3 regions of the Jeotgalibaca sp. A122 genome follow, and region 3 is predicted to be linked to each of the others. Evidence: predicted binding sites of a transcription regulator. Region 3 holds the regulator's gene; each other region holds the start of a gene.
The links. Region 3 encodes Rex, which represses fermentation and respiration genes when NADH is low (regulators of the CRP and FNR family bind a similar motif). Its sites were predicted from a motif close to TTGTGAANTANTTCACAA; they were not measured.
Positions count from the first base shown of each region.

Region 1: a site for Rex is predicted at 5,079-5,096, ahead of ACTU7M_RS02105 (CidA/LrgA family protein). Genes of this name have one in related genera too.
Region 2: a site for Rex is predicted at 5,448-5,465, ahead of ACTU7M_RS05435 (competence protein ComK). Genes of this name have one in related genera too.

Region 1 is NZ_JBQPRB010000001.1:442,363-453,215, forward strand. Features, by position in the region: gene ACTU7M_RS02080 (enoyl-CoA hydratase-related protein) at 1-159, opposite strand, end outside; gene ACTU7M_RS02085 (3-hydroxybutyryl-CoA dehydrogenase) at 171-1,025, opposite strand; gene fadE (acyl-CoA dehydrogenase FadE) at 1,075-2,280, opposite strand; gene ACTU7M_RS02095 (lactate oxidase) at 2,694-3,806, opposite strand; gene ACTU7M_RS02100 (LrgB family protein) at 3,843-4,550, opposite strand; gene ACTU7M_RS02105 (CidA/LrgA family protein) at 4,543-4,935, opposite strand; gene ACTU7M_RS02110 (LysR family transcriptional regulator) at 5,377-6,270, shown strand; gene ACTU7M_RS02115 (S1C family serine protease) at 6,573-7,808, opposite strand; gene ACTU7M_RS02120 (MBL fold metallo-hydrolase) at 7,968-8,780, opposite strand; gene ACTU7M_RS02125 (DUF2207 domain-containing protein) at 8,852-10,675, opposite strand; gene ACTU7M_RS02130 (polyphosphate polymerase domain-containing protein) at 10,842-10,853, shown strand, end outside.
Region 2 is NZ_JBQPRB010000003.1:271,495-282,347, forward strand. Features, by position in the region: gene ACTU7M_RS05395 (glycoside hydrolase family 13 protein) at 1-1,164, shown strand, start outside; gene ACTU7M_RS05400 (AAA family ATPase) at 1,231-2,427, shown strand; gene ACTU7M_RS05405 (RloB family protein) at 2,411-3,025, shown strand; gene ACTU7M_RS05410 (hypothetical protein) at 3,075-3,326, shown strand; gene ACTU7M_RS05415 (LysM peptidoglycan-binding domain-containing protein) at 3,543-4,193, opposite strand; gene ACTU7M_RS05420 (DUF2922 domain-containing protein) at 4,244-4,465, opposite strand; gene ACTU7M_RS05425 (DUF1659 domain-containing protein) at 4,491-4,691, opposite strand; gene ACTU7M_RS05430 (sigma-70 family RNA polymerase sigma factor) at 4,761-5,267, opposite strand; gene ACTU7M_RS05435 (competence protein ComK) at 5,510-6,400, shown strand; gene ACTU7M_RS05440 (general stress protein) at 6,477-7,238, shown strand; gene recX (recombination regulator RecX) at 7,310-8,113, shown strand; gene mutY (A/G-specific adenine glycosylase) at 8,103-9,170, shown strand; gene ntdP (nucleoside tri-diphosphate phosphatase) at 9,284-9,829, shown strand; gene ACTU7M_RS05460 (nuclease-related domain-containing protein) at 10,092-10,853, opposite strand, start outside.
Region 3 is NZ_JBQPRB010000004.1:100,740-111,592, forward strand. Features, by position in the region: gene ACTU7M_RS06010 (nicotinate phosphoribosyltransferase) at 1-795, opposite strand, end outside; gene ACTU7M_RS06015 (sugar transferase) at 973-2,367, opposite strand; gene ACTU7M_RS06020 (alpha-amylase family glycosyl hydrolase) at 2,455-4,239, opposite strand; gene groL (chaperonin GroEL) at 4,400-6,016, opposite strand; gene groES (co-chaperone GroES) at 6,051-6,335, opposite strand; gene ACTU7M_RS06035 (lysostaphin resistance A-like protein) at 6,623-7,186, shown strand; gene ACTU7M_RS06040 (YdiK family protein) at 7,210-7,413, shown strand; gene ACTU7M_RS06045 (redox-sensing transcriptional repressor Rex) at 7,459-8,094, opposite strand; gene ACTU7M_RS06050 (ABC-F family ATP-binding cassette domain-containing protein) at 8,392-10,344, shown strand; gene tsaD (tRNA (adenosine(37)-N6)-threonylcarbamoyltransferase complex transferase subunit TsaD) at 10,385-10,853, opposite strand, start outside.

The DNA.
Region 1 (10,853 bases), on a different contig from region 3:
GATGACAGCTTTTACTGCCGTGTTGTTTTGAATCATGTCAATGGCTTTATCAAGCTCCGTTAACACTTGTTGATTCAGGGCATTCAGTGCTTTAGGACGGTTTAACGTAATATACGCAAGGGAGTCTTTCACTTCGTAAATAATTGATTCAAATGTCATCATTATTCTCCTTATTTCGTGTAGTCGTAGAAACCTTTACCTGTCTTACGTCCTAATTGTCCAGCTTGAACATATTTTGCCAATAATGGTGCTGGACGGTATTTTGTGTCTTTAAATTCAGTGTATAGTGTGTTCATAACTGCCAACACAACATCCAAACCGATGTAGTCAGCAAGGGCAATCGGTCCCATTGGGTGATTTGCACCCAATTTCATTGCTTCATCAATTTCTTCTGCTGAAGAAATGCCTTCGCTTAGGACAAAAATAGCTTCGTTGATCATTGGTATCAAAATACGGTTCACTACGAAACCAGCCGAATCTTTAACCACAACAACTGTTTTGTTAAGTTTTTCGCCTACTGTACGCATTGCTTCAAGTGTTTCTTCTGATGTCAGCAAGCCCATGTTCACTTCAATCAGCTTCATGACTGGAACTGGGTTGAAGAAGTGGAGTCCGACAACTTTTTCAGGACGGCTTGTTGCAGCGCCGATTGAAGTAATTGAGATAGAAGACGTGTTTGATGCTAGGATTGTATCTTCTGATGTCAGTTCATCAAGTTTTTTGAAAATATCAAATTTAATTGTTGGGTTTTCAGTTGCAGCTTCAACGACAAGTTGGCAGTTTTTTGCGTCTTCATAGCTTGTGGAAGCAGTGATACGACCTAAAACTTCAGCCTTTTCACTTTCAGTCATCTTTTCTTTTTTAACAAGACGGTCAAGGTTTTTGTCGATGTTTGCCATCCCTTTACTGACGAACTCATCTTTAATGTCATTCAAGTAAACGTCATATCCAGCTTGAGCAAAAACTTGTGCAATCCCATTGCCCATTTGACCGGCACCGATAACCATTACGTTCTTAATTTCCATCTATTTCACTACTTTCGTATTCATTATGTATTAAGGGGAAAGAGGCGTATTAGAACGCCCCTACTCCTGTGATTGCACGACCTACGATCAATGCGTTGATTTCGTGTGTACCTTCGTATGTATAAACCGCTTCAGCATCCAAGAAGAAACGAATAACGTCTGCTTCAAGCGTAATACCATTTCCACCACAGATTTCACGTCCCAATGCTACGTTTTCACGCATATTTAGTGAGTTGTGCATTTTAGCCAATGCAGAGTTGGTCATCAATGGTGCGCCTTCTTCTTGCAATTTAGAAATTTGTACGGAGTATCCCAAGTTAGCTACGAAGTTAGATTGCATACGAACCAATTTTTCTTGAACAAGTTGGAAGCTTGCCAATTTTTTACCGAATTGTTCACGTTGTGTCACATATTTGTGAGCAGCGATGAATGATCCCGCAGAAACACCCATTGCCAAATGTGCGATGTCTGCACGTGTGAATGTTAGGATCTCATTTACAGATTTGAAGCCTTCGATGTTTGGTAGGCGATCTGCTTCAGAAACTTCAACGTTTTCTAATGTGATGTGTCCGTTATGGATCATACGTAGCGAACCTTTTTGTTGGATAACGTCTACATTCAATCCTTGTGCACCTTTACGAACGATAAAGCATTTGATCTTGTTGTCTTCTGTGTCACGAGCAAAGATTGGAATAATATCTGCTGTATCAGATCCACCGATCCAACGTTTTTCACCATTCAAGATCCATTTGTCGCCATCGCGTTTAGCTGAAGTTGCCAAACCACCTGCGATATCAGATCCGTGATCAGGTTCTGTCAGACCAAAACATCCTTGGTATTCGAATGAACGTAGTTTTGGAACGATTTCATTGATTTGTTCTTCTGAACCACCAACCAAAATTGTGTTTAAGCACAAACCACCGTGTACGGTGAAGAATGTTGCAACTGATGCGTCAAAACGTGCCAATTCTAGGTATAGGAACATATTGAATAATTCAGTTGTTTTTAGGCGATTTTCGCGACCTTCGAATAGACGGTCGTCGTTCATGAAGTTAACATCGTTTACAACTTTGTAGAATTCATCAAAAGGAAATGTTCCTTTTTCGTAATATTCATTTACAACAGGTCTCAAGTGTTTTTCCAATGCAACGCGTAATTCACTAAGTACAGCAATTTCTCCTTCTGTTAAGTCGTGTGAATAACCTAATAAGTCCTCTGGGTAAAGTTCCTTAAGTGTTTGAATTTTTGTTGTCATGCTGATTCATTCCTTCCAAGTTTTTAATTTTTTTAGGTTTAAATATTTCCTTTTTCGGAAATCGCTTTCAACCTTTTCTGTAACTTCAGTTTAGAACCAGAAAGCCTTTTCAACAACTTACTTAAAATTACGCTGAGTATAAGCTGAACTTATAATGTTGATACTAAAGTGTTTTCAGGGGTTTTTCATAAGTGCCGTTTTAATGAAATTCATTGTTTTTTAATCTAATTTTCTCTTGCCATCTGTTGAAAACGGCTATTTAAATGGTTTTGAGCGCTTAAAAATTGTATAAGTAAAACTTAGACGATGTATTTTTGAAGCTCGATCAGTAACACAGCGGTTAATGATTAGAACCGGTTATACAAAAAGAGAGACTCGGGAGTTTCCCGAGTCTCTCTTTTTGAATGTTTGATTTATTTTATATCTACTAAACGTGCTTTTTTAACATCTTCGATGGTTTGTGTCCCGGCTAACTGCATCACACGTTTTAAGTCTCGTTCGAAATATTCGAGAACGGATTGAACACCTTTCCAACCACCCAATGCCAAGCCATAAAGAACAGGACGTCCCAATGCCACAATGTCTGCCCCGCTTGCTAGCGCCTTGAAGATATGCTCTCCACGACGTACACCACTGTCGAATACAATCGGAACACGACCGGCTACCGCTTTGGAAATTTCTTCCAATGTTGCAAATGATCCTGGTGCCCCATCCAATTGGCGACCGCCGTGATTGGATACCCAGATACCGGCTGCACCAGCCCCAATTGCAAGCAAGGCATCTTCAGCAGACTGTACGCCTTTCACAAATACTGGCAATCCCGAATACTCAGAAATGAATTTCACGTCAGCTGGCGCAATTTTTTGCTTGGATTGTGCGTAGATATTGTTCAGGGACATATTTTTACCTGTACCGGTTAAGTAACGCGAAACAATCGGCATACCGAATGGGTAAACGAATTTATTGCGTTCGTCTCTATGGCGATTTCCGCTCAAGGTTGCATCTGCAGTTAAAATGATTGCAGTTGCGCCATCTGCTTTAGCTTCATCCAGGATATTTTTGTTCAACTCGTCGTCTTTACTCATGTAAATTTGGAACCAACGCGGACTGCCTTTCAACCCCTCTTCTATTTCATGGAAGGAGGCACCGGAGTATGCACTGATGGACATGATTGTGCCGAATTCGGAAACACCTTTTGCGGTTCCGGCTTCTTTTGTTTCGTGGGCCAGACCATGCGCTGCGATTGGAGCCATGATGAACGGAACTTTAATGTCATGACCAAAGATTGATGTCGCTGTATCGGGATTTTCCACATCCGCCATTACGCGGGGAACGATTCCTTTTTTATTCCAAACCTCATTGTTTTGACGTAAGGTAAATTCATCTCCCGAAGCTCCGGAGATATAATCGAACCCGCCTTTAGGTACGATTTCGCGTGCTGCATCCTCTAGTTCGTAAGCGTTGATGACCTCGATTGCTTTGATTTCAGTTGGTGCGCCATAGTGATTTGTTTCTACTGTTGCCATATATTTCCACTTTCCCTTCTTTATTTTATATTATTTTTAACCAAAGAATAGTTGTGTGATGGGCTGCGTCAGTGGCGCCAGCATCACGACGACAATACCTGTAACGACGATGGAAAGTCCGGACATTGCGCCTTGGACCTCGCCCATTTCGATTGCTTTTGTCGTTCCCATGGCGTGGGAGGAACTTCCCAACGCCACGCCCTGTGCTACAGGATCGTCAATTTTGAATAGTTTGAAAACGGTTGGTCCGACTACTGCTCCGATGACGCCGGTAAAGACAACGACGGCGACGGTCAGCGAGACGATTCCACCGAGTGATTCCGAAACCCCAACTGCAATGGCGGTGGTGATGGATTTTGGAACCAGGGTTGCGACCATTTCTTTATCGAAACGGAATAGGAAGCCAAATAGGTAAATCATGATAGTATGCAGGACTACGCCGGAGAAAATTCCCGTCAAGATTGCTGAGTAGTATTGTTTAAGGTAAACAAAGTTTTTTTCAAGCTTGATCGCCAAAGCTACCGTTGCTGGCGTTACAAACAGGGAAAGGAATTGTCCCCCGGTATTGTAAGTTTCAAGCGGCGTGTTCGTAACGAGTAAGATCAGAATCACCATGATGATTGCGAATACCAGCGGTGTGAATAAAGGATTCGGCCATTTTTTGTTTAATTTGGCTGCCATTAGATACAGTCCGACAGTTAAGGTAATCCACAGCAAGGGACTGGAAATTAATTTATCAAGCATGTGTTTCACCTCTTTCTTTCGCTACGAAACCCTTTTCAACTTTGGCTTTGACAAATTGAACGATTTTGCCAACGAAGGCCATCATCAAAACGGTTGTGATTGCCATGATGATTAATAGTTGCCACCAAGTGTTAGCTAGTACGCCAAAGTTAGCCATTAAGCCCACCCCCGCTGGAACAAAGAATATGCCCATATTGTCAGTGAGCCACGTTCCGATTTCATCGACTTGCTCAAGTCGTAATACTTTCGTATGGAGGGCGACGAATAACAGAACCATACCGATTACACTACCTGGAATAGCGATGAATGAAGAAATGGTGGCGGATACAATTTCGCCCAGGTACGAAAATAAGAAGATCCAGAATAACTGTTTATAAATTTTCAAATGTGCTGCTCCTTTCGGCTTATTAATTACAAGTTGTTTGATGCATTCAATATAGCACTTGATTCGAATTAGAGATAAATATTGAATTTTTATGGTATTATAAATATAATTTATATGTAACGGTTTATTTATACATATTATTTATGATAACACTTTCACAAAGTAAGCAAGTTGGATGAAGATAGCTGAATAGGGAACGTAACCATTAAAAGAAATCGATTTCACAAGCTGGAGGTATTTTAGGGGGGAGAATCGGAAAATGATTTTGTTTTTCTTCCGAGTTTTAAATGAAGTCGGAAGGAGAGCAGCAGAAAAAAGTTTCTTCTTCCGAGTTTTTGAAAAAGTCGGAAGAAGAAACTGAAATTTTGTTTTATAATGCCGATTTACCCATTTGTTAGAATGACAAAAGCAAGGATACTATAAAACACGAGGTGAACTCCCATGAATTTACAAGATATTATTTACTTTAACCATTTAGCTGAGAGTCTCAGTTTTACTGATACTGCCGAGCATTTTTATGTCTCCCAACCGTCCATTTCCATGTCATTAAAACGACTTGAAGCAGAGCTGGATACCCTGTTGATTGACAGGAAAAGATTTCATAAACGCTTGCGCTTAACGGAGTCAGGAGAAATATTACTCAAACATGCGCAGGTTATTCTCCAGTCATTGTCTGAGGTAAAAGAAGAGATTCATGATTATAAAAATCAAATCGTTTATTTCGGGTTCTTGCCAACGATTGGGGGACACTTCATGTCTGGGCTTTTGCCTCGGCTGGGGAAATTTACTTCTTCAGTTAAATTTATCGAGGAAGAAAGTTCTGATATCATGCATGAAATGGTGCGCTCCGGTGAAGTGCCGATTGCTATTACGGGTAGCGACGTCCCCCTTTTCAACGATGGGGACTTGATTCAAATACCCATTGCCACGCAAGAATTATCTTTGTGGGCTTCGCCCGATAACCCCCTGGCCCAAAGGAAAAAGTTGTCGGCTGCGGATTTGAAAGATACCGTCTTTATTTCTCTGGAAAAAGGCTATACGCACGAGCGTATCTTTAGCAAATGGAGCCAGGGAAAATTTACCCATCCTCCTAAAACCTTGTATACGAAAGAAATCCAGACCGCCCTTTCGATTGCATCATCTACCGATATGGTTGCGTTTATGATTGATATCCTGGTCAAGGATTCCAAGGATTTAGTTAAAATACCCCTTTCTGATCCACCACTTTTTTATATTAGTTTGATACTCAATAAAGATAGTCATCAAAACAAGTTCCAGAACGAATTTAACGAAATGATGATTTCATTGGCAAAAGAGTTGGCAGAAGTCGCTTAATAAGGGTTCTTGGTTATCTGGTGTTGGTGAAGGAAATGCCCTTCGGCCTGCGTGTTTGCTTGTGTACTGCCGTGGGACCGCCCGGAGCCTGTAGTCTCCGGGCTTGCAAGCCTCAAAGGGACCGTAGACGCTGAAGCATCAACGGTCCCTACTTTCGCATTGCATCCTTGACACGGCCACAAGCAACCCCACCGTCCTTCGGGATTTCCGAGAAGAATACCTACCAACACCATAAATAATAGAACCTAAATAAGTAAAAAACGGCCCTTCCAAGCGTACGCGCTCGGAAGGGCCATTTTTAATTACAATTTTTCTTGCCCATCGTTAAGGGTCACATCAATGGTCATTTTTTCGCCGCCACGATACAACTCCACTTTAACGGTACTACCCACTTCTTGACGGTAAAGGATCTTGCGCAGTCCCACCATGTTGGTGATTTCTTCGCCATCCATACCGACAATGACATCATATTGCTCAATACCAGCTTCACTTGCGGCAGACATACCTTGTACATCTGCTACAACTACACCCGCCGTCACTTCTTCCGGCAGATCCAGGATATTACGTTGTTGCGAAACAGAAACTTGTTGCAGGTCCATCATGCTTACCCCAAGAACGGGACGAATCACTTCACCATGTGCTTCTAATTCTGCAATGATACTTACCGCATCGTTACTTGGTATCGCAAATCCCATTCCCTCTACATTTGAGGAGGCAATCTTCATCGAGTTGATTCCGATAACCTGACCACCAATATTAATCAACGCACCACCCGAGTTACCCGGGTTGATGGAGGCGTCGGTTTGAATCGCCGTTACGTCCCAATCGACCACACCATCGCCGTCAATATCCGTTTCAACCGTTCGTTCAGTTGCGGAAATAATCCCTTGCGTTACCGAGGTTGCAAACTCAGTTCCCAGAGGCGAGCCAATAGCGATTGCCGGTTCGCCTACATTCAATGCCTCAGAATTGCCAAACTCCGCAATGACATCAACTTGGTCAGAAGGAATCGCCAATACCGCCAAATCCGTCCAGACGTCCGCACCGACTACCTCGGCTTCAAGTTTCGTGCCATCCTTCATTAACACTTCCACGGCGTCCGCACCGTTGATGACGTGATTATTCGTGACCACATAGGCGGTCCCGTTATCTTTTTTATAAATAACCCCACTACCCGTACCATTGGTAACCAAACCACTGTCATCCGTCTCTGTTTGTGGAATGACAAAACCAAACGGGTTCCCGGAATTTTCCTTTAGATTAATAACAGAAACGACCGCTTCCTGAACGCCTTCCACCGCTTCCGTTGTGGCAGTATTTACATCCAGGCTGATTGTTGTTGTTTGGGAGCCATCCGATTCCGTGATAGTAGATGTATTTATATCATTGCCATTATTTTCCATATCCAACGCACCTGAACCGAACAAAATTCCCGTTCCCAACAAGGCTACGGTAGCCCCACCAATGACACCACCCAATAGGCCACTTTTCATGCTTGATTGTTTTTTTGGTTTTTTATTTGAATATCTCTCACTCATTCGTTTTCTCCTCTCTTTCCTTGTCTCTTTCTAGCTTATTATATAAAACAACTTTGAAAAAAATATGAAGAATTTGGTAAAAACAGTTTTCCTGTACAACTATAAGTATACGAAAAAAACCAAGAAAATGCTTATCCAACGCATTTTCTCGGTCTCATTTTAAACAGGAAATAAATCAGTTGGTACGTTAGGGTCGGTATCCAATACGCGAAACGCTTCATTAACACCATGACCCTTGGAAAGTAAAATACTTTCGGCCGTTTCATGGGCCAGTGCCTTGATATTATTATCCTGGCTCAAATGGCCCAAATAAATACGTTTCGTATTATCACCTATCATCTCTGCCACGGCTAAAGCACCATCATCGTTGGACAAATGTCCATGGTCGCCTAATATCCGTTGCTTCAGTGACCAAGGATAGCGTCCCATCCGCAACAATTCCAGGTCATGGTTACTTTCGATTAAATAGGCATCGGCATTTTTCAACAAACCGCGCAGACGATCGCTCACATATCCCGTATCCGTCAACATCACAAATTGTTTGTTTTCATAATGGAAGGAATAGAATTGCGGCGCTGCTGCATCATGGGAAACCCCGAAGCTTTGTACATCAACGTCACCGAGAGTCAATACTTCGCCCATTTCAAAAATGTGCTTTTGTTCTGTTTTGATTTCCCCGATTGTCGTTGGCATGGCGCGCCACGTTGCTTCATTCGCATAAACATCAAACCCATAGCGGCGTGCCAAGACACCCAGGCCATGCACGTGATCGCGGTGTTCGTGGGTTACCAAGACGGTATCGACTTCAGCCAAGTCACGTCCCACTTGGTTCATCAAGGCTTGAATCTTCTTGCCACTCAGGCCACAGTCCACCAATATTTTACGTTTGGGCGTTTCGATATAGGTACAGTTACCTGAACTGCCACTCGCCAGCATACTGACTTTAAAGCCGCTCATGTTATCTAATTCCATCACTCAGATTCCCTCCAATTTGTCCTATCTATTCTAACGCATCTGAGTGAAAAAATCACTGACTTTAAACTTTAAAAAGCACCGCCGCCTGATCCACCACCGGAACCTCCCGAGGAACCGCCACTAAATCCGCCTCCCGAACCACTGGAAGAATCAGATTGCGGCGTGGAAGCATCAATTCCTCTTGCTATCGGATCATTGACACCGTCAATATAACCCGGATTGTGGTAGTAGAAAGGATAGAAATAAGATGTTCCGTAAATGACATCATCTGGATACTGAATCGCCATTTGTTCCAGAACATGATAAGCAATCCCCATTGCCGTTGCGTAGACGAGATATGTATCCCACAATTCAACCGAACCAATGTCCTGCATCGTAAAGTCCCCAACATCCTCCAACATCCGTTCAAAGGCACGCCAATCTTTCTTGGCTTTATCGCCTTCAGGGGTCACAGCAGGATGTTTCACATGATAAAGCAGCACATAGATGGCCAATGCCAATCCCGTGAATCCCAGCAAAAATAGCCAGATAGGCAGCTGATACGCAAAGACACCGATTGTTAAGAGGATAAAGAAAATATTGTTTGCAATTAGAGTAATAATCGACCAAGTCCTCGCTGTCGTTGCATGAGGGGCACGGTATCTTTCTTCATATACTTTCGCGTCGTCGCGAACAGCTTGTTGCCATGCCATGCGCGCTTTGTAAAAACGTTCCCCCAACTTGGTATCATAATTAATGGACTCAATCCTGCCAAAGGTAACAGCCTTGCCATCTCCTCCAATTTTCAAGAACCAACGCATCAGTTGCTTCTCGTGTTTCAAAAGTCCGCTGTCCGGCTCTTTTAATTTCCGCAATTCATAATCGAAGCCATCTTCCAACGGGATTTCTTTCATCTGTAGATAACCACGGCGAACCAGATCGAGAATGGTCGCAGAAACAGCTTCGGAATCCGGTTCTTGATTAAATATCGCCTTGTTCATGACAGCAGGCGACATGTCTTCCGGCAATTCATAAACGTAATCCGGTTCTTGATAAGGCACCGGGTTGGTTTCTTTATATTTCTTCCGTAACCAAAACAGAACTGCCAATGCCAAAAGCGGGCCAATTACGCCGAAAACGGCACCCACAATCACCAGTAGCCAGTAACGTTGTTCCTCTGCTCTTTCAATTGCTTCTTCGTTCGCAATGATTTGATCAAGGTTATTTTCATTCACTGTATTGGGATTATTCCACGTCACATAAGTTGGGAAAATGACATTTGCCTCCACAAATGTGTTCGCCGGATTACGGTTCAGGCTTAAGTTGACAACCCTGTCCTCTTCCAAGGTCACATTCCCATTGGCATCACCATGTCCCCAGGCTTTTAACTCACCAGGCTCCACTGCAGCCGGCAATTCAATCCGGATATCGACATCAAGGAGTTCGTCATCCCAAGCCGAACCAATCACTTTACGGTTAAATTGGGCGACATCATTATAATTCGTTACCATCTCTGGAATCCGGTATGAATAAATAACGGTCATATCATCATCCGTAATGGGATTGTAGACCGTGAAATTTAAAAACGTCCCTGTATCCGTCATTTCATAGGTGCCTGGCTGTTGCGTCGTATCTTGACTATATGGAACAGCTGCCTCCCCCTCTTCCTCAATCGCAACCGAAACATCGGTTGGAGTTGGGTGCGGCGAATAATCCAGGTTGAACAATACCCCATTAAATTCACCATCAAAATAATAGGTAATGCGCTCCGTAAACAAGGCGCTCCCATCTTCCTGGATATTTACCTGCACATCGTAATTATTGATTTCATACGACCTGGCCGCTACTTCTGGTGGGGAAAGGCCAAATAATAGAAAAAATGTAAAACTAATGATAGCCATTAACTTTTTCATCCGAATTCCTCCTTTCCTAAATTATAGTTGAAAGCCCGTCATGATGCGAATATATCCCTTGTATAAACAAAAAGTAAATATTTTTTCAAAAAGGACCCCGAAAATTTACAAAGACCTCCGTAATCTATTACTATCACCCAAAAATGAGAGAGGAAGGCACTTACTTATGGAGCAATTA
Region 2 (10,853 bases), on a different contig from region 3:
GATACGACCGACTACTATGAAATTGATCCGAATTTCGGGGACAAGGCGTTGTTCCGTGAGTTTGTGGAAGAAGCCCACAGACGCGGCATGCGCGTGATGTTGGATGCGGTGTTTAACCATATCGGGGCGGAATCGACGCAGTGGCGTGATGTGGCTGAGTATCAGGAAAAGTCGCGCTATAAGGATTGGTTCTTTATCAAGGAGTTCCCCGTGCCAAGTGCAGAGGAAATCCGTAATTTTCCGCCTGAGACGATTGAACATGTGGAAGATTTGCCGTATGAAACGTATGCCTATGTGCCGATGATGCCGAAAATAAATACCCATAATCCGGAAGTGCAGGAGTATTTGTTGAACATTGCGACTTACTGGATCAAGGAATTCGATATTGACGGCTGGCGTCTGGATGTGGCGAACGAGGTGGACCACGCATTTTGGCGCAAGTTTAACGATGCTTGTTTGTCCATCAAACCTGATTTATATATTTTGGGTGAAATTTGGACGTCTTCCCGTTCTTGGCTGGACGGCGAACAATTCCACGGGGTTATGAACTATTCCTTGGTGGGGAACATCATTGACTACTTTGTTGGCAAAGAAATCCCGACGCGGAAAATGGCGAACGTCTTGAATGAGCAATTGATGCAATACCGGAAACAAACACAGGAAACGATGTTCAACATGCTGGATTCCCATGATGTACCGCGGATTTTGACGATGGCAAATGGGGACATTGATTTAGTGAAAGCGACGTTGACGTTCATGTTCATGATGCACGGCACGCCGTGTATTTATTACGGAACGGAAGTCGGCATGATGGGCGGCGCCGATCCACAAAACCGTCGTTGCATGGTTTGGGATGAGGAGCAACAAGACCGGGTGATGTATGAGTTTACGAAGGAACTGATTGCCTTCCGCAAGGATTACCAACCTTTGCTGTCTTATGGCTTTTTGAAATGGGAACTGATTTTGGATGAAGAGAAAATCGTCGGCGTGAAACGTCACATGGGTGATGAAGCTTTGATCGGTTATTTCAATCAAGGCTGGAAAGATTTCACGATTGATAAAGATCCCAATACAGAAGTTGTCTTTGGACGACGCAATACTGAAACGGATGAAACGTCCATTTTGGAGCCGAACGGATTCAGTATTCATTTGGTGCGTAAATAAACAGGATGGTCAGGATTTAGGTCCTGGCCGTTTTTTGTTATACTTGATTTGAGAGGGGGCTTTTTGATGCTGGTCGAGTTGGTAGTTGAAAATTTCTATTCTTTCCGGGATGAAGAAACATTATCGTTGATGGGGACACGGATTGCGGAACACCCTGGGACGGTTTTGGAAACGGATATTTTTCCAGTCAATAAAGTGAGTGCCTTATACGGTGCGAATGCAAGCGGCAAGAGTAATTTGTTGCGGGCGATGGCTTTGATCCGGGAAGGTTTATTTGTGAAAAAGGGCCAAGAGCAGCGCTGGTTGCAAAAGATTAAGCCATTCCATCTGGATGCGGCTTCCGAACAGCAAGAAACGCTACTGGAAACGAGTTTCTTGATTGAAGAGCAACTGTATCGGTATGGCTTTTTTGTGAACCGGACGGAAATTACCGAAGAGTATTTGTTTTTGGAAAAAAATGGGAATGACCCAGAAGTTATTTTTCACCGGACGAAAGACGGCATCGAAAGCCCGTGGTGTGCAGATGAGATATTGCCACAACGATTGATGTTGGCGGATTGCATTGGCAATCACCCAGAAATGATGAAATGGTTTAAGGATATGCGGATTTTGATGCGGTCGCTGGATGCGAGTTTTTCGATTTCGATGGCGAAGTTGCATTTGAGAAAGTACAAACATAATTTGCTGACGCTGATTCAAGTGGCGGATCCCTCAATCCGCGATATTGAAATCCGGGAAGTTCCTCACGATGACGGTCCTAGCAGTGATGAATTTTTTGTCATCAAAGAAAGAAAGCGGCTGGATGGCGAGTTTGAGCCTTATAGCGAAGGGTTTGTTTTCCAGGATGTGGAGTCGGCGGGGACGGTGAAATTGTTGGCGTTGGCCGGTCCGATTATCGAGGCGTTGGAAAATGGGAGTTTGTTGATGATCGATGAGATGGACCAGAGTTTTCATACGTTGATGACGCGGTATGTGCTGGAATTGTTCCGCGGGGAGTTTAATACCAAAGGGGCGCAGTTGGTGTTTTCGACGCATGATATTTCGAATTTGCGGAGTGAGTTGTTCCGTCGTGATCAGATTTGGTTCGTTGAAAAACGAAAGGAAGGGAATAGTGCCTTGGTTTCGTTGGTTGAATTTAAGTTTGATGAACGGGAACGGAAGAATAGTTTCGAGTTTTACCAGAATTATTTGAATGGAAAATATGGCGCGGTGCCGTTTTTGCCACCAGCAGATTGGTGGGTGAACGATGGGGAAGAAGCGTAGAAGAGAGAAAAGGCAGTACGAAAGGGAAGTTGCGACGCGGCTGCCGGAGAAGACGTTTTTGATTGTGTGCGAAGGGACGAAGACGGAGCCGAATTATTTCCGGAGTTTCCCTGTTTTGTCGGCCCGGGTGGAGATTCGCGGGACGGGGCGTAATACGTTGTCGTTGGTGCATTATGCGGAAGGCTTGCTGGAAGGGCGCGAGCACGAATTTGATGAGATTTGGATTGTATTCGACAAGGATTCGTTCTCGGCGGTTTCGTTTAATAATGCCGTCTCGTATATTGAGGCACGGTATGATGAAGGTTTTCGGGCGGCGTACAGTAATGAGGCTTTTGAATTATGGTATTTGCTGCATTTTGAGTTGATCAAGAAGCCGGTGAGTCGGTTCCAGTATGGGGCGATGTTGTCGCGGCGGATGAAGAAACCTTATAAGAAGAACATGCCAAATATGTACGGAAAATTACTGGCACGACAGGAGACGGCGATTGCGAATGCGCGGCAATTATACGGCGAGCGGTCGAATTCCCCGGCCAAGGATAATCCCTCAACGACCGTTTTTCATCTTGTGGAAGAATTAAATAAACATTTACGGTTTTAAAAAAATTGTTTTTGCAATTTTTTGCTTATATATATATGAGGTGAAAAATATGTATGTGAATGCATTTATGGGAATGGAATTTATGGAGGGAAATGTGGTGGTGCTACATTTCCTGAACAGTGAGGATTTGGCTGAGGAGTATGTCTTCGAAACCGACCGCGATGCGACTAAGTTTTATATGTCGTGTTTGGGCTTCTGCGAGGAATTAGAAGAGTTCCCACCCTTGATTCAGGAGCGCCAGTTCCGGAAATTTTTGACCAATGAGTTTGGTTTTTTGAATTATCGAATTAATATTTATTAAATGGAAGGACTGTTCTGGGTGCGTGGTGCCTGGGGTGGTCTTTTTTTGGAAAAATGGTTTATAGAACGCGTCTATAAACCATTTGGGGTGAGAAATTTAGTTGAAATGGTTTAATTAGTGGTTATTAAACCATTTGGGCGTTATTTTTTGGGGCAAATGGTCTAATTAAAAGGAATTAAACCATTTCGCGAAATTCAAAGGGCTGAAATGGTTTAATTAACCGACTTTCATTATTTGCCCGACGATAATCCTATCTGATTTCAATCCATTGAGGGATTTCAGGACAGCAACCGAGGTATTATAGCGACGACTGAGGCTCCACAACGTGTCGCCGCGAACGACGAGGTGTAATTTGTGGAGTGACTTTTCCAGATCCTTTTTAAATTGCGCCATTGAGACACCCCAACTTTTCAAGTAACCATCGGGATCGACATGATTGGTGCCACCCAAGTTTTCACTCACCCAACGATGGGTCTTGATGCCTTTTCCACTACCATTCAACGATTTGGGTAAGCCGGCTTCGTCAGCCAAATGACGGAGCAGCCAGATAAAAGCGGCATAATCTTTTTCGAAAGTAGCGCGGTCATTCGTGCGGGCCAGCTCGACTTGCGCGTAACTATAGGGGTTCGCGCGGGGACCGGCTCCCCATTGGACCAATCCCGTGCGGGCGATTTGAACAATGCGGCCGCCGCCACCAACCCAATGGGAAACGAAGGCATTTTCCCAGTTTCGTTTCATATAATTCAGTTCGTTGGCCAAACTGTTTGCCCAGACATTATTGGGATTCCCCGATTCATGGGCAATGATGTAGCGCGATTCAATCAAAGGTGTTTGGGCCATCCCAATCAGTTGTTTTTCAATATTCATTTGAAATCCTCCTTATGAAAATAGCCGGGAGATTATCCCGGCCAAACGTTTTATAAAATCTCTGTAATGGTTTTTTCGATATAGCGTGCCGAATCAACTGCGCTGTATGGGTTCACGCCTTCAATTGAGAAGACATCCAGACCGACGATTGTTGCCATGGCTGGTTGAATTTCTGCGGCGGTCAAACCTTCGGACGGGTTACGCAATGTCAGATTTTTACTTTTACCATCAGATGCTTTGAATTTCAATTCCAGGGTTAATGTTTTTTCCATGAATGATTCCTCCTAATTTTTATGATTAGCCGATGCGGTGTTTCTCAGTCACGACTGCATAGGTAGCGGGGTACGTGATCAACGTTGCGACTGCTTGCTGAAAGGAGCTGATTGTGTCAGCGGCGACATTTTCTTTCAGATTATTGAAATTCTGTTTTACCTCTTTTTCGTTTTCGAAATCGTTGAAAAATAACTCTACACTTGCTTCTTGCCATTCCTTGTTCATGTCAATTCCTCCTGCGTTTTATATTTTGTAGCGGCTACACTTATAACAACGAATTGACTCCCAAAAGTGTTACCCATTTTTCAAAAATTGCGCTTTTTCCTGAATGCCTTTGCGCCACATATGAACGGTTTTACGCGACACACCACGCTTCGTTGCGATTTCTGACATGTTCAAACCACCGATGAAACGGTCCTGGATAAAGCTTTTTTCTTTCAGGGTCAATTGATTCATCAGCGCCATGAAGACATCCATAAAGGCGACATTCTCTTCAAAAGGCTGGGTGAGTAACATTTGGAAATCATCTTCTTGGTCTTCATGATCCAGCAAGTTGCGGTCGCGCCGTTTTTGGTCGAGAAAAGCCCAACGCAGCCTTTGTCCGGCATATTTCACAAATTGATAACGGTGTTCTTCTTTTAAGGCATCAACCTCGCACGTTTTGAAAGCATCAAACAGCTTGATACAGCCGAGTTGATAATAGTCGTCGAAATCCTGGGATTTTTTGTAAATGCCCATTTTCTTCAGTTCGTTATAAATGACTCCTTCGTATTGTTCCAGTAGTGCAGTAAGTTTTTCCATATTCGTGTTGCCTCCCGGTTGAATGTGGTGAACTTACTGAGGCCTCAGTTGGGTTCGGGTAAACTATAACGGGGCAAGCAGTAGCGTGACAAAGCGCTAAATATGAAACGGGCGCGGCACTTTCAACCCCGGTACATCCAATTTGGCGTAAAATAACGGTATTTTGGAAAATATAAAACATTGTGTTGAATATCTCAAAATGATTAGGGTATAATAGTTATTAATAAGAAAGGGGAAGATTTATGGCAGTTGACTTTAACTTTCATCAGTATTTCGGGAATAAAAAGCTTGAATTTATCAATAGTTTTGAAAGCCCTTACTACTGTCCGAATCCTATGCTCACCGAGAAAATGTCGGATGGTACGTATGATTATGATAGAAATAATTTTTATTTGCATTCGAGAGAAGACATGAAGGGTTATGCTGAAAATGCGTTGACGGCCTGTGATGCCCCTGTCGAAGTGGAGAAAATTATTTGTGTTATTAATCACAGTGAGTTTGATTTTAGTTGTAAAAATGAAACCTTGGTATTTTATGAGGATGGGTGCGTGGTCAAAACTACCGAGCGGTCGCGTGATTTTATGAACCGGGTTTTTAAACATGCTGGCATGTCTTACAAACATATGCGCCAAATGATGATTTATATGAACGGGAATTCGGGGCATAATTGTCCCTATGTACAGGGTAAGGTGGCATTCATGCCGATCGGTGGCCCGAGCAAGAAAGATGTTTCGTGGGTCAGTTTGAGTCACTTGCTCGAATACCGGGAACATCCCAAAGAGGGGCATATGACGCGTTTGGAGTTTTTTAACCGTCATTTTCTGGATTTGGATATTGGGGTCAAACGTTTCAAGAAACGGATGGAACCTGCTATCCACATGTATGCGGCCCAACATCGACGCTTGGTGGATACAGCGGCACAATTTGATGTGGCCATTGTGCAACGGGACGGTCGCGCCAATAAAAATGTCTTGCATAAAGGAATGGTCGAACTACCTTTGAGGCCCGTCATAAATGAATTGGTATTGGCGGAAAAGATGATGGGTGTGACTTACAACGATTGGAAAAAAGAGAATCCCTTCTTGAAGGATTGTCCTTACGCTGATGATCTGGATAAACTCTTTTCTGTTTAGAAAGGTTATTATTTGTTAATTTGGCATCCCTCACATAGAATAAAGGTAACGATAACACTTAGGAGGGATGACTGAGATGAATAGAAGGATTGAAGGTTCTTTTAGAGAGTACGGCCACTTATTAGAAGCAATCGAGGAATTAAAAGCGGGTGGTTACGAGACAAATCAACTATTGGTGGTTACGCGCAATGATCTCGATGCTGGTTTGACCGAAAAAACAGGTGTGGATGTAGTCGTCACGCGTGGTGAATCTTTATGGGATAAAATTGTTGGCTTTTTCACAGTTGATTTGGATGACGATGAAGAACCGGAAGATGAAGAGGATCTTTTTGAAAAATACGGCATCGATGAGGAAACGTACGAACGATTTGAAGAAGACCTCGAAAATGGTGAATTCCTATTGCTGGTAGATACAGCTCCTCCTGCGAAAACAGATAAACATGCGGAGTTCATGGTGCGCGATGGCATTATCAAAGCGAATGAAGAAGCAAAAGATGAAACAAATGATGAAGCGAAATTAGCAGCGCGACCTGACTGGACAGAATACGAAGAAGTTAATGGGGATATGCCACGACATTCAATTACGAAAGAATCGGAAGGAGTAAATCCAATGAAAGATGAAATTCCAAAAGATACTGAAATAACTGAAAGTGAACACCCAGCTGAAAAAGATGAAATCACGGGTGAAGAAATTGTCGTTGAATCAGAACCAGGTGATGCAACGGAAGGCGACGAAGATGTGGCTTTGGATGAGTTGCAGCATGATGACATCGAATTCCCAGATGAAGAAAAAGTTTCAACTGATCCATTTGGTGGCGAGACAGAAACAAAGGAATAGTAAAGCGAGGCGGAAATCCGGAAACGGATTTCCTTTTTTGATATAATCAATTATGCGAGGAGAGTCGGTAAATGGAAATTACGAAAATAACGGTCCAGAAAAAGCGGAAGGATCGCTTCAATATCTTCGTTGATGGCGAATATGCGTTTCCGGTTTCGGAGGCCGTTTTAATAAAATTAGGTTTGAATAAAGGGATGCAACTGACACCGGAGCGAATGGAAGAAATCGAACGCGAAAACAGTGCCTACATGGCCTATACCACTGCGGTGGATTATTTGTCGTACGGTTTGCGGAGTGAGAAGGAAGTTCGGACGAAACTGCGGGAACAGGAAATTCCCGAGATTTATATCGAGCCGACGTTGCAACGGTTGCGTGACCAGAAATATATTGATGATGTGATTTATGGGGAAAGTTATACGCGCACGGCGATGACGATAAACCGCAAAGGGCCACGTGTGATTGCGCAGGAATTGAAGTTGAAGGGCTTGGATGAACCGACGATTTTGACGGCGTTGGATCAATACCCGGAAGAGGTGCAGCTGGAAAATGCACAGGCTTTGGCGGAAAAGACGCTACGTAAGCAAAGCCGGGTGTCCTCGCGCGAAGGTGGCCAGAAGACGCGGCTTTATTTGCAACAAAAAGGTTTTGATAAGGAAATCATCCAGCAAGTGTTTGAAGAGTTGGATACGGAAAAGTCGGAAGCGGATGAGCTGGATGCGTTGCGGGTGCAGGGTGACAAAGCTTGGACGCGGTATGCGCGTAAAGAAAAAGGCCGGGAATTGGCGCAGAAAGTTCGCGCGAGTTTGTATCAAAAAGGCTTTCCGGGTGAACTAATAAATAAGTATATAGAGGAAAAGGGTATTGATGACGAATAGAGAATTATTGTTGGAAAAATATGGGGTCGAAATGTGGCCCGAAGAGAAGATTGTGGCGTTCAGGAAGGCGTTATTGGATTGGTATGACGCGAAAGGGCGTGACCATTTGCCATGGCGGTTGAACCAGGATCCGTACCGGATTTGGGTATCGGAGATCATGTTGCAACAAACACAGGTGAATACGGTGATTCCGTATTTCAATCGGTTTGTGGCGTTGTTCCCGTCGATTAAGGATTTGGCGGAAGCGGACGAGGAAGTATTGTTGAAGGCTTGGGAAGGGCTCGGCTATTATTCGCGGGTTCGGAATATGCAAGTGGCGGCGAAGCAAATCATGGCGGACTATGACGGGGTATTTCCGACTGATCCGGCCGAGATTATTAAGCTGAAGGGGATTGGCCCGTATACGTGTGGCGCGATTTCCTCGATGGCGTTTGGCTTGCCGGAGCCGGCAGTGGATGGCAATGTGATGCGCGTGTTCAGTCGCTTGTTTGAAATCGGGGACGATATTGCCAAACCGGCCACGCGGAAATTATTTGAATTGTTGGTGAGGATTGTGATCGACCCGTACCGCCCGGGGGATTTTAATCAGGCTATCATGGATTTGGGGTCCGATATTTGTGGGCCGGCAAATCCGCGACCGGAAGAGAGCCCGATTCGGGAATTTAATGCGGCTTATAAAAACGGAACGATGCATTTATATCCCTTTAAATCGAAAGCGAAAAAGCCGGTTGTGTTGGATTTGCATGGTATTGTCGTGCGCCGCGGGAATGCTTTTTTGATGGAGAAGCGACCTAGTGGGGGACTGCTGGGGGATTTCTGGACGTTTCCGCTAGTTGAAAATGGCCCGGATACAGAGGCAATCGGGACATTTTCCCATGTCTTCAGTCACCGGAAGTGGAATGTCAAGGTGCATATGGTGGACGAGGTTCCGGGGAGTGAGCTGGCGGAGAATATGAAGTGGGTGTTGGAGGAGGATTTCAGCGACTACGCGTTCGCGGTTCCGCAACAGAAGATGTGGGAGATTGTGAAAAAACACGAACGAAAATTATTTTATTAGATGGGAAACTATGCCACAAGATTTGATATTATGATATAATTATTTGTGTATTGTAATTTGGTTAGAAGGACCCACCTTTTGACCCACATAGATATAGAAAGTTGGGCACCGTGATGCATCATCCGAAAGAAGGAGAGTTCATCACTATCAAGAGTTATAAGCATGACGGCAGCCTACATCGTACCTGGCGTGACACCATGGTATTAAAAACCAGTGATCAATCCATCATTGGATGCAATGATCATACCCTTGTGACGGAAGCTGATGGCCGTCGTTGGGTAACGCGCGAACCGGCGCTGCTTTATTATCATAAGCATTACTGGTTCAACATTGTGACAATGATTCGTCAAAAAGGCATTTCATATTACTGCAATCTTGCGTCGCCGTATGTGATCGATGATGAAGCATTAAAGTATATCGACTATGACCTGGATATCAAGGTTTTTCCTGATGGTGAAAAGCGTTTATTGGATGTGGATGAGTATGAGTTACATCGGGCTCGTATGCAATATCCAAAAGAAATCGACCATATCCTGAAAGAAAACGTGAAAATTTTGGTGAGTTGGATCAACGAAGAAAAAGGTCCGTTTTCCAAAGAGTACGTAGAATTGTGGTATGAAAGATATCGTCAGCTGTCGCATCAGAAACATAACAAGTGATGGATGCGAAAATAAAAACAACCACCTGGATGAACGGGTGGTTGTTTTTTTGCTTGCGTATAAGGTGTGAGCGATGGGGTGCTTGGTGCTTGGTGCGGCGATTAGAAGAAAGTAAAGGACCCATCGCCGCATTTTCGCCTCAAGTGCGGCTTTGAGCACAAAAAAAATTTCTTAACGCCGCATTTTGGTGAAAAAAGCGGTGTTCCTGAGATTCGAAACTCCTCAACGCCGCACTTTGGGCTGTTAGTGCGGCGATACGCGATTATACATTTTCTAATCGCCGCATTTCTCGCTGAATGTTTCTTCTATGAATCTGATTCCCAGTCCAATTCTGGACTAAATGCGGCTTAATCTTATCGGAACCAAATAAAATTTGTAATTCCTGGACGGCATCTCTGACGGCTTGCTGTTTTGTCTTAGTTGATTTGCAAATTGAGCAGTAGAATTTTTTGGAAGTAGCGAGTTTCATTTTATTTTCACAGATTCTGCAAAACACGCCCCGCTCCAATTTACCGAAATCAAACGCCATCAACTGTTCGTAACGATTTATTGTTTGGTGAGATTCGTGCAAATAGCGGGCGAGTTCGTAGTGTGCGCTCGTCAAACGTTGGTGGTCCTTCGCGATATACGAAACAAACCGGTCGAGCTGACCAAACTGGATGAGAGGCATTTCCATTGTGGAACCGTGTAATTGAAACATAGGATTAACCGTCAAAATCCGTGATTGAATTTGAAAATCAAAGCCTTGGGTAAACGAGCGCAGTTGTTGCTCAGTCCGTTCCAGTTGCAGAAAGGGATTGTCGCGTGGCTGCATCTGATGGTTGTAGAAATTTCCATTTTGGTAGACAAAGGTCCCGCCGTAGTTCTTGATTTCACATAAATAGATTTGCGCGGGGGCGATAATCAATTTGTCGATTTGGCAGAAACGGTTGCCTTGCAGACACAGGTTATTAAGGATGATGCAATTGTCCAGACGCGAGTCGAATAAATCATCCGCAGCTACTTCACCTTCGTATCCATTCTG
Region 3 (10,853 bases):
TGGATAGCCAGCTTCATCCAATTGTTGGCGGATTTTTTTTGATTGGTAGGCCATATCGCCACTGTCAATACGTACACCGATAAAGTTAATTTTATCGCCCAGTTCGTCAGCCACCTGAATTGCAGCCGGAACTCCTGAGCGAAGTGTATCGTATGTATCAACCAAAAAGACACAGTCTTTATGTGAATGAGCATAGGCCTTAAATGCATCATAGTCGTTCCGGTAGACTTGGACCAAGGAATGAGCATGCGTGCCAGCGATTGGCATGTTAAACATCTTGCCTGCCCGGACATTGGAAGTAGCATCAAATCCGCCTATATAAGTCGCCCGAGCCCCCCAAATAGAGGCATCCATTTCTTGAGCACGACGTGCACCAAACTCCATCAATGTATCTTCTTCGGAAACATAGCGAATCCGCGCCGCTTTGGTTGCAATTAACGTCTGAAAGTTGATGATATTTAAAACAGCCGTTTCAATCAGCTGACATTGGGCTAAAGGCCCCTCAACTTGCACAATGGGCTCATTGGCAAAAACAAGTTCGCCTTCTACCGCTGATCTTAAAGTGGCCGTAAAGCGGAAATCTTCCAAGTATTCCAAGAATGCCTCAGGGTAATCCTGGACTTCACGTAAATAGTCTATATCTGTTTTGGTAAAGCGTAAATTTCTTAAGTAGTCAACGATTCGTTCTAACCCCGCAAAAACGGCGTAACCATTGCTGAAGGGATATTTGCGGAAATAAGCTTCAAACACAGCATGTTTATCAGCGATGCCTTCATCCCAGTAGGTTTTCATCATATTGATCTGATACAAATCAGTATGCAAAACCAAACTATCATCTCTATATTGTTCTTCCAACCGGATCACTCCTCAAAATTGTATAATTTCAACTCATTATATCGTAAAACATGTGTATTTTCCTTTAATATTCATCGAAAAAGCTCCCAGACATCATTTTGTCTGAGAGCTTTTTGATTAGTGAATCACTTTAATACCGCGTGCTTCAAATTCTTCCTCTGAATAAATGGCAGTTTCTTGCTCATCCAACCCTTGGGAACTTACTTTGTCGAATAATATTTTTATGGTCTGCAACATAATCTTCATATCCAAAATGAGAGAATATTGTTTGATATAAATCAAATCAAAGTTCAATTTACTATTGAAGTCCGAAGCATATTTTCCATAAACTTGGGCGTAACCCGTAATACCAGCACGTACATTATGACGTAAATAATAATGTGGGTTTTGCTTTTCAAATTGTTCAACAAAGAACGGACGCTCGGGACGGGGTCCAACAATTGACATATCGCCTTTGAGGACGTTGAATAACTGAGGCAGTTCATCAATCCGCAATGCGCGCAAATATTTCCCAACAGGCGTGACACGCATATCATTACTTGTCGCGAGTACCGGACCAGATTCTTTTTCAGCCGTCACACCCATACTCCGGAATTTCAAGATTTCAAATTCTCGCCCTTCCTTGGTAATACGTGTTTGACGATACAAAATCGGACCTTCTGAGCTGCGTTTAACAAGTATTGCAGCTATCGCCATGATTGGCGAGGATACAATAATTAAAGCAACAGAGAAAACAATGTCCAGCAATCGTTTGATCATGTCATCTTCAGAAGGAATTCTAAAAGGTGACACTTCAATAATACTTTCATCTTCAATATTCATCATATTCGGTCTTACCATCATCAAGTTCTCAAAACTCGTATTCAAGAAAAATTTCTTGTCTTTTTCCATCAACAGGTTATAAATACGTAGTTTTTCAGATTCTTCAATCTGGCTGGCCAAATAAACAACATCGATTTCTTCCAGATTTTCACGTACATTTTCGTAATAGGCTGATAACACGACATGCGTGACACGGTGACGGATGCTCTTGGTATTCGTAAAATTATCCACTGCCGCAAAAACTTCTTTTTCCATCCCCACTATCATAACTCGCTTACTACCACTTAATCGTTGATACAATTTGAATACTAGTGCACGCCACAAGAAAAGTATGAGCACGCCAACGAAAAAGGCAATAAGGATCACCGAACGCGGAAATGCTAACCATCTACCAGCGAACGTTAATGCCATAATGTATAACGACATGATAAACTGACCAATAATCGTTATAAATAAGAAATCACCCAGCGATTTGTTATAAAGAATGTAAGTCCCCAATAAGATATTCACAATTAAGAATCCGATGATGACATAAAAGACACTTCCCTGGAATGCTTCTAAGTTACGAATCGGTATTTCTGCTCCATATCTTAAGCGGAACGACAGTAAAAATGAACCCATGTAAAGAATCAAATCAATCACCATGATGGCGATTTTTCGAATCTTTGTCCACTCATCCTGTTGTTTCACATTATTTCCTCCTTTAGTCAATCTTGACTTCATCCATTTTAGCATGAAAATAAAAACTAGAACAGTGATAGAGAGAGGGTAACTTTTTTAATTTTCGGAAATGCTTAAAATCACAGTCCCACCCTCACTCTTTGGAGGAAGAGTGACGGTTATGGTTCCATCTGATTCAGCCTGATACTGTGTACCTGAATATAGGTCTGTCATCTTTTTAGCCGGTGCTACCATTGAAAAAACAGTGGGTTCATCAAGGATATTCAACCCGATGAATAATTCTTCCTTTTTGTAACCGCGACTGAAGACGATATAGCCTTCTTCATTCGATCCTGCCACCGTTTCTCGATTGCCCTTGGAAAAAACGAGGCTATGGTCTTTACGAATTTGGAGCAGTTCTTTATAATGGTTCCGCATGTCAGATGTTTCAGCGCTATCCCAGTCAAAATCATAGCGATTCTCACTATATTCACCTTTATCCATATTTTTGGCGGTCGCACCGGTTTGTCCTAATTCTTCACCATAATAGATTACAGGTTGTCCTTTAGCGGTTATCAATAAGGATGCGGCAACTTTTTGTTTTCCCCTATCCCCTCCTGCTTGACGGTATAAAAAACCATCCTCATCATGGCTGGATAAAAATTGCCCCAATGTTGCATCGCTCGTCAGTTGCTCATTTCGAGCAATCAATTTATCATTGGCACCCACAACGTCCCAGTTTACAAAACTACCGGCAATACTCTTAAACTCAAAATCCAATAAAGAGTCCATTTCTCCATCATGATAATAGCCTCCCGTATTTGCAATGGAGGCGCCATAGTGCTCGCCGATAAACTTGAAATCCGGTTGTTCTTTAATAACCGCATTCTTGAAAGCTTTCCATGTAGTGTCTTCTACATGTTTAATTGTATCCACCCGAAAAAAATCTATGGTGTCCCCACGCTCGGTTTTCGTTTCTTCAATCCAGGCTGTTTGCCAAGATACGAGTTGTTCCCTAACTGCTTCCTCTTCTGTTTTGAAATCAGGCAAGCCAGAAAGTTCTCCCAGTACTGGATGATGAGGGATTGGTTCCTCTCTCAGCATCCCCTCAAATGGCGTTTCGCCTTCAGCCATCTTATAACCAGCATGATTTAACACAACATCCACCATCAACTTGATGCCGTGATCGTGGGCTGTGTCAATCAGCTCCTTGAAGGTAGCTAAGTCTCCTAAGTGCTCATCGATTTTGGTGAAATCTTTCGTCCAATAGCCATGGTAGCCATACTGATTATCATGTTGTTCTTCGCGCATATTCCACTCGATATTGTCTACAATAGGCGTGATCCAAAGGGTATTAATGCCCAAATCTTGAAGATATGGCATCTTATCGATTAAACCACGAAAGTCCCCACCATGATAAGTTTCCGGATGGGTTGTATCATACTGTCGGTTACCAGGGTCATCATTGGTTGGATCGCCATTGTAAAAACGATCCGTCAAAGCAAAATAAATACGGGCTTCATCCCAACTGAAGTCGAGCCCATCATTTTTATCTTCGGACGCTACCAATGTTATTGCTTCTTCGTAAGTTTCTGTTCCTTCTTCAGTTGCAATGGTTACCCTGACTGTTTTTTCTCCGATTTCAATATTATCTTCAATGGCGACACTCAGTTCATTTAATTGCTCATCAAATATCATGTCATTCGGCACACCTAAATCGCTGGCATCCAAAGTAACGTTTTCAACCTTTACATCATAATACACTTCCGGATCGATTCTGACGAGAACACTATCTTGGACGGTGGGTTTTTCTGGATAGTGGGCGACGGCATTCTCATCTTCAGATGTACAAGCGAATAACCCCAATGTTAAAATTGGCAAAATATATTTTATGCGATTCATTTTCAACTAACACGACTCCTTTTGAAAGCGTTTTAATCCACCTAAAAGATAGCATGCGCTTGGAAAATATTCAATTTTTAGGGAGTTGTTACCGATATCACTCTTATAATTCAAAAAAGCGACCGGGACGTTTCCCAATCGCTTTTCCTGATTTATTGAATTACATCATGCCGCCCATACCTGGGTCTTGTGGCATCATTGGTTCTGGAGCAGGTTTGTCAGCGACAACACCTTCTGTTGAAAGGATTAGTCCTGCTACACTTGCTGCGTTTTGCAATGCAGAACGCACAACTTTAGCTGGGTCAACAATTCCTGCTTCAATCATGTTTACCCATTCGTCAGTTGCAGCGTTATAACCGATTCCTGGTTCTTCTGTCTTGATGCGGGCTGCAATAACAGATCCTTCAAGACCTGCATTTTCAGCGATTTGACGAACCGGTTCTTCCAATGCACGTGCAACAATGCGAGCACCTGTCGCTTCATCGCCTTTAAGTGCAAGCTCTTGAACGCGTTTTTGAACATTGATTAAAGCAGTACCACCACCAGGGACGATTCCCTCTTCAACAGCAGCACGTGTTGCATTCAAAGCATCTTCGATACGCAATTTACGCTCTTTCAATTCTGTTTCAGTAGCAGCACCAACTTTGATCACTCCTACCCCACCAGATAATTTAGCCAAGCGTTCTTGAAGTTTTTCACGGTCGAAATCAGAAGTTGTTTCAGCAGCTTGTGAACGAATCACTGCTACACGTTGCTCAATCAATTCTTTTTCGCCAGATCCTTCTACGATTGTGGTGTTGTCTTTTGTAACGACTACTTTACCAGCATGTCCTAAGTGTTCAACAGAAGCATCTTTCAATTCCAAACCTAAATCTTCTGCAATCACTGTTCCGCCTGTTAAAACAGCGATGTCTTGCAACATTTCTTTACGACGGTCACCAAATCCTGGCGCTTTAACTGCCGCCACATTGAATGTTCCCCGTAGTTTATTCAATACCAATGTTGGCAGAGCTTCGCCATCCACATCATCAGCGATGATTAACAATGGACGTCCTTCTTTCAAGATTTGCTCCAATAATGGAAGAAGATCTTGAATGTTGGAAATTTTACGGTCAGTAATTAAGATATAAGGCATGTCAAGGCTTGCTTCCATCTTGTCATTATCAGTTACCATGTATTGTGAAAGGTAACCACGGTCAAATTGCATTCCTTCAACAACATCTAATTCTGTTTCGATACCTTTTGATTCTTCAATCGTGATAACGCCGTCGTTACCAACTTTTTCCATCGCTTCAGCAATCAAAGCGCCGACTTCTTCGGACCCTGATGATACAGCTGCAACTTGTGCGATAGATTCTTTTGAATCAACTGTTTGAGAAATTTCTGCCAAACCGGCAATCGCTTCTTTTGCAGCGATTTCGATACCACGACGAACACCAACTGGGTTTGCACCAGCAGTAACGTTTTTCAAACCTTCACGTACAATGGCTTGTGTCAAAACAGTTGCAGTCGTTGTGCCATCTCCAGCAATATCGTTTGTTTTTGAAGCAACTTCAGAAACGAGTTTTGCTCCCATATTTTCAAAATGATCTTCTAATTCAATTTCTTTGGCAATTGTCACACCATCATTTGTAATAAGCGGAGAACCGTATGCTTTTTCCAAAACAACGTTACGTCCTTTTGGCCCTAATGTTACTTTTACAGTGTTTGCCAACATATCAACACCGCGTAATAGCGCTGCTCGTGCGTCTTCAGAGAATTTAATATCTTTAGCCATTTCTAAAATTCACCTCATCCAATTATTTTGAAAATTATTCTACAATTGCTACGACGTCAGATTCTTTAACTACCAAATAATCTTTCCCATCGTATTTGATTTCTGTTCCAGCGTATTTTTCGAACAATACATTGTCGCCGACTTTTATAGTCATTTCGATTTTTGTCCCGTTTTCCGTTACAAGACCGTCACCAGCAGCGATAACGACACCTGTTTGTGATTTTTCTTTAGCGGAAGACGGCAACACGATGCCACCAACAGTTTTTTCTTCTTCTTTGGCAACTTCAATAATGACGCGATTACCTAATGGTTTTAACACAAGTATCCCTCCAAAAATAAGTTGATTTCTAATTAGCACTCGATTACCGAGAGTGCTAACCTACTTTTCTATCATAATCAAACTTTTTTGATAATGCAAGCAAATTCAGTAATTTTTTTCATTCTTGTGATATACTTTTATACAGGAGTATTATAACAAATAAGAAAGGTACAAAATACATGCGAAGAAAAATCACTACTGCGACGCGTATAATATTCATATACTTAGCAGCTCAATTCTTACCCGTTCCTCTTCTCTTTTTATTTCCGACAGAGCAACGCATTGAAATGAGCATGACTTTAACAATCCTCTTTGCCTTTATCGGAACAGTGGCAATGATTATCGTAAACTATAAAGAAAAATGGAGTCCTGAAGCGCCTATTATCAAACGGCCCTCTGCACCTATGTCGAAAGTGATAGGATGGAGCGTTCTTGGCTTTATCGGTTCGCTTGTAATCCAGACGGTCACTTCCATTATTGAATCGCTTATTTTCGGAGTTACGCCGGAATCAGCTAACACTCAGAATTTACTGGAATTAACGACGGCTTACCCACTCTTGATTTTTATGATCACCATTTTCGCACCAGTAATGGAAGAATTTGTTTTCCGAAAAGCTGTCTTTACCCAATTAAATATGTCCCGTGTCGGATTATTCGGTTCTGCGGTCATAAGTGCTTTAATTTTTGCTTTTATCCACTTTGATGGACACATGCTTGTGTATGGTACTTTAGGACTCTGGTTCTCTTATCTATACTACAAAACAAATAACATTTTTACACCTATGTTGGCTCATGGTTTAATGAATGCATTTGCTTCATTACCAATCTTTTTCCCAGAACTCCTGGGCTAACAGTTTAAAAAGAAAGGAATTCTATGACTTTAAAAAATATCATTTTACAAATCGTTATGAAATTTGCATTCGCCGGTCTCTTCATTTATTTCGCTGTAGACAGCATCAACGTCTCTGGATGGGGATTCCTCACGTGGATCAGTATCTTTTTCGCGACAAACAACATCGTAACCGGCATCCAAATGTTAATTATGTACTTTAAAATTAAAGATCAAGTGAACAAGTAAAAAAACGTTGAGACCCTTTCGGTCTCAACGTTTTTCATTGTGCTTTTAGGAGATATTATTATCCAAGAAATAAATCAGTGTTTGTAATTCATTGGTTAGGTCGACATTTTGAACGCGAACGTTCTCTGGTACTGACAAACGAATAGGTGTAAAGTTCATTATTCCCCTGACACCCGCTTCGATCAAATTGTTAGCCGCTTTTTGGGCAACTTGCTGTGGAACTGTCAAAATAGCCACGTCAATTTGTTGAATACGTAATTGTTCAATCATTTCGTCCAATGGATAAACGGGCACACCACTGACGATTTTGCCAACAATTTCTTCGTTTACATCGAATGCAGCGCTAATGCGCACGTTATTACTTAAATGGAAGTTATAGTTCAACAAGGCATGTCCCAAGTTACCAACCCCGATTAAAGCAACATTGGTTAAACGATCCTGGTTTAAGGTCTTACTAAAGAAATCCAGCAAATACTCTACATCATAACCGTATCCTCTTTTACCAAGAGCACCAAAGTAGGAGAAATCACGACGTATGGTCGCACTATCAACTTTTACAGCCTCGCTTAATTCGGTTGATGATATTCTGGTTTTTCCTGCATCATGTAAATAGCGAAGGTAACGATGATAGATGGGAAGACGGCGGGCAGTGGCTTTTGGAATGTCATTATTAGTTGGCATAATTTTTCTCGCTTTCTTTAGAATTATATATGTGAAATTATAAGTTATAATCTATTTGTACTTATCATTACATAGTGCAATTATAGCACGCGTTAGTGAAAAATCCACTAATTTGTTCTAATTTGTAATTTTTTGTGAATTTTATTTCAACTTCGAGTTTGATTTTATCGCTTTCATAAAATTAATAGTGTAACTTTCACAAAGGTCATAACGTTTTCATAATATCGTATCTTTGGTGTATGACAGAACTGTGATAAAATGAAAAGGCATATCTATAGAAAGTTGAGGAACGACTGAATGATACTTTTACAAGGACAAAATCTTGCCCGTTACTTCGGTCCGACCGTTTTATTTGAGAATATTCAAATTACTATCCAGGACAATGAACGTATTGCACTCGTAGGAAGAAACGGCGCCGGAAAATCAACGTTATTGAAGATATTAGCTGGACTCGAGCCAACAGATGCGGGATCCGTTGCGAAAAAGAAAGAAGTGACCATCGGCTATCTTGATCAACATAGTGCGGTTGACTCCAATAAAACAATCTGGGAAGAAATGTTAACCGTTTTCGCACCTGTCATTTTGTTAATGAAACAAGCGGAACAGGCTGCAGCACGCTTGGCTGATGAAGCGGTTATCAATGATCCTGTGACTATGGAAGCGGCACTTAAACTGTACGACTCCCTACAACAGGAAATCCATAAGCAAGATGCTTATGGTTACGAATCGGAAATCAGATCCGTCCTCCATGGTTTTAAGTTTTACGAAGAAGACTTGGACCGCCCTATTTCACAATTATCCGGTGGCCAGAAAACGCGCTTGGCAATGGCTAAGATCCTGCTTGAGAAGAACGACCTTTTAATCTTGGATGAGCCTACCAACCATTTGGACATCGATACATTGGCATGGTTGGAAAATTATTTAGTGAACTATCGCGGTACCCTTTTGGTTGTTTCCCATGACCGCTATTTCCTTGATAAAATTGCGACCGGTGTTTATGAGATCAGCCGAAACAAAATCCATCATTACAAAGGGAATTATTCCTTTTATCTACAAGAAAAAGCGGCCCGTCTCGAACAGGAAATGAAACAATATGAAAAGCAACAAGAAGAGATTGCTAAATTAGAAGATTACGTGGCTCGCAATCTGGTGCGCGCATCCACTACCAAAATGGCCCAAAGCCGCAGAAAACGTTTGGAAAAAATGGAGCGGATGGATAAGCCGAAAGGCGATGAACGTTCAGTACGTTTTTCATTTGATACTAAGCGCGAGAGTGGTAATGTGGTGATGACGCTGGAAGATGTGGCTATCGGGTATGACAACAACATCTTGGCCAAGCCCATCAGCCTGGACTTGCGTAAACATCAAGCTATCGGAATAGTTGGCCCCAACGGAATTGGTAAATCTACTTTATTAAAATCAATCATTCATCAAATCCCATTCATAGAGGGAAGCGTTAAATTTGGAACAAACGTAGACCTCGGATACTATGATCAAGAGTTGACGAATCTTTCTAAAAACAAAACGATTCTGGCCGAAATTTGGGACCTGCATCCAACCATGAATGAAAAAGATGTGCGGAGTATCCTGGGAAGCTTCCTCTTTACCGGCGCTGATGTCGAAAAAACAATTCCTTCCTTAAGTGGGGGAGAGAAAGCGCGCCTTGCTCTATGTAAATTAGCACTTGAACAAAACAATTTGCTCATGCTTGATGAGCCTACCAACCACTTGGACATCGACAGTAAGGAAGTACTGGAAAATGCCCTTATTGATTATAACGGCACACTTGTTTTTGTTTCGCATGACCGTTATTTCATTAACCGAATCGCGACAAGTATTCTGGAACTTTCAGCCGATGGCAGCAAACTGTATATCGGTGATTACGATTACTATATGGAAAAGAAACAAGAAGAAGCTGAATTGGCTGCCCTGCTTGCTCAAGAAGAAAATGGAAATAATCCAGCTAGTGAAGAAAAAAGTCCCCAAACAAAATCGGTCTACCATGCAAGCAAGGAAAGAGCAAAAATCGAACGGAAACTAAACCGTGAAATCGAAACTCTTGAAAAGCAATTGGAAGAGATAGAAGTAAAAATCGATGATGTTGAACAAAAACTCACCTTACCGGAAGTTTTCGGTGACCATGAGAAGGTACAGGAATTTAATGAAATGTTACTGGATTTAAAGGACCAGCAAGATACTTTTATGCAAGAATGGGAAGAAAAGAATTTAGAGCTTGAAGAAATAGAATGATAAAAAAAACCATTTCTAATGCTGAAATGGTTTTTTTATTTTAATTTTCGAGTAATAATCCTGGTCTGGCATTCAAATCCAAAGCAGCAAACTCTTTTGCCTTGTATTGCGTATAGGCAGCCGCTCCAATCATTGCTGCATTGTCACCACATAAACTTAATGGCGGAATAATAAGTTCCACACCGGGAAGTTCTTTGGCGACCGCTTCAGATAGAGCCGTACGCAATCCCTTATTGGCTGCAACACCACCTGCTAACAATAGCTGTTTTACATCTTTTTCTTTGGCAGCCCGCAAGGTTTTTGCTACCAATACATCAACAACAGCCGCCTGGAAACTCGCTGCCACATCATAAGGGTCTAAATCATCACCTTTTTGGCGCGCATTGTGTATGGTATTAATAACCGAACTCTTTAACCCGCTAAAACTAAAGTCATAATTATCTTCGTGCAGCATCGCCCTTGGAAAATTAAAAACATCCTTTCCTTGATGGGCCATCTCATCCATTACT